2 regions of the Planococcus versutus genome follow, and region 1 is predicted to be linked to the other one. Evidence: riboswitches for the same ligand, from Rfam matches in the RefSeq annotation. Region 1 holds a riboswitch; the other holds the start of a gene.

Region 1 (3,167 bases):
ATACCTAAGAAAGAGATACTATTGTCCATTGCTGCATCAACATCTCCAGCAGCAGTGGTTTTCGGTGTTTCCATTGCATGAACCTCTGTATCAGGTTCAACCAATGTTACGCCTTCGATTGTTAAAATTTTATCCAAATCTTTTGCTTTTACGGTTGCTGCAAATCCATTAAGAACCGTGTCATAAGCAAAACCTTCTTTAACAATTATGTTTAAAGCACGCATTTCTTTTTTAGCTAATGCTTGCTGCGCTTTTACATTCTTTTTGACTTTTGTTTTGGCATCATTAGAAAATGCTTTGCCTTTTGACTTTACAATTGCACGTTCAAGTCCCACTGGTTTTTTTGACAAGTGGACAATTACATCGACTGTCTCCTCACCAGACTTTTTTTCAAGTGCTTTGTGAAGTCGTGGCTGACTGTCGATCACACGAAGTTGATCGGCGATAGCTGCTTTGATTTCCATTTGACTTTGCGTTTGTTGGTTTTCTTTAACAGAAAGATTTTGCTCTGCTGAAACCGAGAACGGTGACAGGAGCGAAAAAACCAACACGAAAGTCAGAATGGCGCTGAAAAGTTTAATAAAATTGACTTTTGACAATTTCCATTTCCCCTTTGCTTTTTTGTTCACACAAATCAGAATTGCATGACAATTCGAATGTTAACATAAGGAGAGAAGAAATTGTATGTTTCTTGAATATAAAGAATAATAGGGGTATGTATAAATATTTTGTAAACTGTAATAATACTTAAAATAATTTTCATAATTAGAGCTAATTTTTTAAAATTCGGTATCTACACATTATGAGTTTTTTTAATAGACTAAATCTCACAACACTTCTTTAATATTATTAGTTCCATTTCCATTCTTTTTTGTTTAAATAATAAATTTCAATCTTCTTTTTATTTTTTATATTATAATCTTGCTTTGTTGTATTTATATTCATTGTTTATCAAGACATTTTCATATGATTATTCATTAAAGCATTTAATTAGTTGTGTAATTTCACAAACGACAAAAACAGGTAGCGAAAAGTTTTGCTTTTCGCTACCTGTTTTTTCGTATCACCATCCTGTTAAATTAAAATGGCGCATCGTTTTTTATTTTATGACAAATAATAGGTACGCTGCTTTTCAATCCAATTGTGCATGCTGCTAAACATAAGCAAGACAATAGCTGTCAAAAGAACGCCTTTAATTAAGTTAAATGGTAAAATCCCTAAAACGATCGTCCCGAATAGAGCAGTTCCCGTTTCTGCAGGCATGTTGAGGAAATACGTATACATCGGCAAAAAGACAAAATAATTTAAAACACTCATTCCAATTGCCATCGACAATGTACCGACTGCTAAGCCGAATGCCATTCCTTTTTTCGTCGCCACTTTTTGATAAATAAAATAAACGGGCAAAATAAACAGCAAACTCGTCACTAAATTTGCCATATGACCAACAGGTACTCCAGTAGGACTTCCTGCAAAAAGCCAATCTAGCACGTTTTTAAAGAAAGCAACTAATATTCCTGCTACTGGCCCCATCGTAATTGCTGCGATTAATGCAGGCACATCACTAAAATCCACTTTTAAAAAAGCAGGTAGCGCTGGCAATGGGAAGTTAAAAAGCATTAATATAAAAGAAATACTGCTCAACATTCCAATGACAATCATCGTTTGTAACTTTTTATTCTTCATGTTCCTCTCTCCTTGTAGTGATTCACCAGAAGAAAAGTTTAGACCTCGCATTTACATATAAAAACCCTTAAGCATTAATTACTTAAAGGAGAAAAGGCACACTTAACAAGCGTTCCGTCTACATGTAAACGACAAACGTCCGCACCTTCACCTTCTCCCATCCAGACTATACTGTCGGCTTTGGAGTCTCACCAAATCCTGCGTTTTACGGCTCGCGGGCTTATGAACAGAGTTCAATTACCGCCGGTAGGGACTTGCACCCTGCCCCGAAGATGAATCGTTATTTTGTTATAGCCTAATCGTAGTATAAAAAAGCAGTGTTGTAAACAAATTTGTTTACAACACTGCTTTTCTCATTGCGCTGTCCATTCCAGTAAATTTGGTGCTATAGGAATTGGCAAAGGTAGGCTAAAGTCAAAGCCATTCCAATTGACTGGTTGCAGCCCTTCGATTTTAGCTTCTTTATGAAATGAATTGGCTGTTAATGTCAGACTTTCGATCATTCGTACAGCGTCTAACTGATTGATGGCATTTAAGTCGACTTCTGTTTCAAATCGAACTGTCACAAGCTTATCAGTTTCAATTACTTGAAAAACTAAGTCTTCGGGAATTGTTCCACTATACAAATCACTCGGACTTTTAGTGAGTGAACTAATAGCTTCGCTCACTGAAGCAAAAGGCATATCGTATCCTGGCGCAAGATAAATGTCACCATTTTTTGCAGCCACTGAGTAGTAAGCAAGATTTTCTTGAGTAGGCACTCTACTTTCAACAGGACCAATTTGAGAAAACTCTGCAGCTGATCCGTCTTTATTGACCACTTCAATTTGATCTGCATCGTTAAAACTTGCTGATAGTGTATTGAAATAGATACCTATACTTGCAGAAGCCTTATCGTATTGATGATCTTGTGGCAACATATGACGAATGCCTGTAGTAGTTTTTTCTAATGTCCCAATATAAGGATGATAGTTATCAAAACCGAGTGCTTTTTCATTAATATCATCAGCGTATTTTTGGTACAACTCTAAAGATGTGGGGACCAAACTTTTAAAATCGCTCGCAATTTCTTCAGCTGGAATCAAGAACGTCACAGGCACTACAATTGCTTGCACAGTCAGTCCAATAGTCATAACAGTTTGATCACTAATCTCGCTTTCATAAACCGCCGTTCTCACTGTATCTTCTACTTGTGCTGTAGAAAACTGATCCGATTCACTTTCGTTAGAATCCTCAACTTCTGATAATTCGTTGTTTTCCTTCATTGTTGCTGATGACTCATCTGCTGCATCACTAGAATCATTTTTTGTTTGAGCAAAGTCAATTCCGTTTTGACTAATGATCGAAGAAACTAAAATACCCATAGCTATAAAAGCTAATGCTGCAATCAAAATTGGTAACCACGGTTTCCGAGGTTTCTTCACTGATTTTCGTTGAACTAATTGATTGTAAACTCTTTTTTTTGACCGGTTGTCTTTTAT
Region 2 (3,167 bases), 890 kb from region 1:
ATATTGAGGAAATAACAGCTGCGTTGCGTAAACGAGATGTCGTGGTTTTGGAAGATGAGCAAGTTGAATGGGAAAAAGGACAATCGTCAATCCAGCTTGCAGGAATCAACGATCCTTTGACAGAACCTAAGATACACGGGGACGAAGCTACGCAAGAGAGTCTTGAGCATGCGCAACTGACAGACAACTTTACCTTGTTGTTAGCGCATCGTCCTGAATATTTTCCGATTTATGCAGAAGCTGGAGTGGATGTAGTGTTTTCAGGACATGCCCACGGCGGCCAAATTCGAATTCCTGGACTTGGCGGTTTGGTTGCTCCAGGACAAGGCTGGTTTCCGAAAGTAACGGAAGGGATCTTTGAAAAAGATCAATCGAAAATGGTTGTTAGTCGTGGACTTGGCAATAGTACTTTTCCTGTCCGTATTTTTAATCTGCCTGAAATTGTCGTAGTGACATTGAAGAAAGAGTAAAGCTGAAGTGGATGCAGCTTTTTCTATTCAATAGTCTTCTGACTATCTTTTTGAATCTGGAGGATGCCTGACAGTTTAAGACAATGAACGCAAACAAGGAGGTCTACTTAACATGATTAAAAAAAGAGAAGTGACATTGCATCGCTACTCCTCGAAACGATCAATCGGTTACGATTTGCCCACACATCAGCTGGAGTTTACACGATTGCCTTTAGAAATTATTGAAAAAGATGCTAAAGATCCGTTAAAGCATTTTATTATTATTAAAGCACGCGGAGAAGATGTGGGTTTTTTCGAATTGGATGAATCGGAAGACCGAAAAAAATATTCGAACAATCCAAAAGCCTTATTATTGAGAGGGTTTTCTGTAAATCCGAAATATCAAGGGCGAGGAATTGCGACAGGGTCTATTTTTGCACTTCCAGAGTTTATGAAAATGGAGTTTCCAGATTTCGATCAAGTGGTGTTAGGTGTCAATGCGCGTAACATTCCTGCGCAACGCTTATACCAAAAAGCAGGATTTGAAGATACAGGTAGACGAATTATGCGCTCTAAAGGAGAGCAGCTTGTAATGTCTTTACACACCAATAAAGCCAAGTGAGATATAATTTCTCACTTGGCTTTATTGGTTTTTTTAAAAGGTCATTTTTCTAGGGCTTCTAGCTTTTATCCGAAATAAAGCTGCTTATGCACGCTGCAGCCTGGATTAAAAGACAAAGAACAGTTGGGACAAGTAGATGCACAGGCTAAATATTCATCGATAGTAAGTTCATGCCCGCAGCTCCCGCATAGTACTGCTTTTTCTTGGAACTGGTCTTTTGGCCAAACTTGATGGTTACCGCAGCCTGTAGCTTGGTGGCATTCGAAGCAGGGAAAGTAGTGCTGACAGCAAAAAAACTTGATGGCAATTCGGTCGATGGGTGAATGGTAATGAGCACAACGTGTTTCGGCATCTACTCTGACGCCTTTCACTGCATGGTGATGAGACATAGTAACTCGTCCTTTCTGAAATAGCGATAGGCTTTAAAATAGACAGTTGTTTAAGGGATATAGAATTCGACTTGACTGGAGTTCGTTGGAAGTATCAGCTAAATGTATATAGTTCGATTTCTTACTATGCTACTATGAAAGAGACGAAACTACGAATCTAATTCTTCGGGGCAAGGTGAAATTCCTTACCGGCGGTGAGCAGGAAACTGCAAGTCCGTGACCCGGTTGGACGATAACTCGCATAGGCCACTATGCGTAAAGCGTTCAAACGGTGGAGCTGGTGAAACTCCGGCACCGACAGTTACAGTCTGGATGGGAGAAGAATCTAGAAATCGGTTTCGTTATGTGTCTCTTCTTTTCAATGAGTTAAAATTGAAAGGAGGAATTTGTATGACCAAAAACCTTTATCAGGGAGAAGTCTCTGGAAATACAAGTCAACGGTCTTTCACCCTGCTCATTTCCTCAGCGGAAAACGAGCTTCTTCAAGGTACAAAAAATTGCCATCCAACTGGCCGTCTTGATAAAGAAGTAAGGCACATGTATAGCTATCTACAAATTCAAACCCTTCTGAACGATCCCTTTCTCACCACCCATACGCCCCTTGGTGGAAAGTACCCAATAAATCGCACGATCTCAATTGAATATGTTTTGAACAGAACGGAGGAGTGTGCCTAAATGTTTACAGGTATTGTTGAAGAAGTCGGACAGGTTGCCTCAGTTCGCTCTAAGCCACAAGCAATGGAGTTAACCATTTCCTGTGCGCTAATTTTAGAAGACGTTAAACGTGGAGACAGCATTTCCATTAATGGCGTTTGTTTAACTATTTCTACATTCAGTTCTAAGACATTCACAGTGGATGTCATTCCGGAAACGGTCAAGTCTTCAACTATGAGTGGATTAAAAGCAGGAGCACGGGTGAATTTAGAACGTGCGATGCCGGCTAACGGCCGTTTTGGCGGCCATTTTGTCAGTGGTCATATTGATGGCGTTGGCGTTATCCGTTCAGTAAAAAAAGAAGCGAATGCTATGACTAAAACGATTGAACTGGAACCTCGACTCATGAAGTATATGATGCTAAAAGGCTCTATCGCTGTTGATGGAACTTCCTTGACCATTTTTTATCTCGACCACAATTCAGTAACCATTTCTCTGATTCCAACTACGCGAGAAGATTCGCTGTTAGGCGAAAAAGGCATTGGGGAAAAGGTCAATATTGAATGTGATTTACTGGCAAAGTATACGGAACGCATTCAAACAGCAGAACCAAAAATCAGTAGAAACTGGCTGGCGGAAAATGGATTTTAAAAGGAGGCGCTGAGAAAATGTTCTACACAGTAGAAAAAGCCATTGAAGAATTGAAAAAAGGCAAAACCATCATCGTCATCGATGACGAAGACCGAGAAAACGAAGGTGATTTTGTCGCATTGGCAGAATTCGCTTCCCCTGAAATCGTCAATTTGATGGCGACTGAAGGACGAGGCTTGATCTGCGTACCACTTGCCCAATCAATCGCTCAAAATTTACAAATTGGTCTTATGACAGACCATAATACAGATGAATATGGAACTGCTTTTACGATCAGTGTGGATCATAAAGATACAACGACAGGCATTAGTGCTTTTGAACGTTCTCATACAATTACGAGCTTAGTCAAGCCAACTGCGAAAGCAACAGACTTTAAACGTCCTGGTCATGTTTTCCCATTGA

Evidence for each region. Region 1 has a riboswitch for FMN ahead of I858_RS10260 (ECF transporter S component). Riboswitches for the same ligand answer to the same signal wherever they lie in the genome.
Region 2: linked by a shared signal. The riboswitch ahead of I858_RS14460 (hypothetical protein) and the one ahead of I858_RS10260 (ECF transporter S component) in region 1 are both predicted to bind FMN.

The regions. Positions count from the first base shown of each region.
Region 1 covers NZ_CP016540.2:1,986,881-1,990,047, forward strand. The annotation lists gene I858_RS10255 (S8 family serine peptidase) at 1-599, opposite strand, end outside; gene I858_RS10260 (ECF transporter S component) at 1,105-1,686, opposite strand; FMN riboswitch at 1,832-1,964, opposite strand; gene I858_RS10265 (hypothetical protein) at 2,040-3,167, opposite strand, start outside.
Region 2 covers NZ_CP016540.2:2,875,996-2,879,162, reverse strand. The annotation lists gene I858_RS14475 (metallophosphoesterase) at 1-470, shown strand, start outside; gene I858_RS14470 (GNAT family N-acetyltransferase) at 583-1,071, shown strand; gene I858_RS14465 (CHY zinc finger protein) at 1,137-1,460, opposite strand; FMN riboswitch at 1,618-1,788, shown strand; gene I858_RS14460 (hypothetical protein) at 1,851-2,135, shown strand; gene ribE (riboflavin synthase) at 2,136-2,765, shown strand; partial or broken gene ribB (3,4-dihydroxy-2-butanone-4-phosphate synthase) at 2,783-3,167, shown strand, end outside.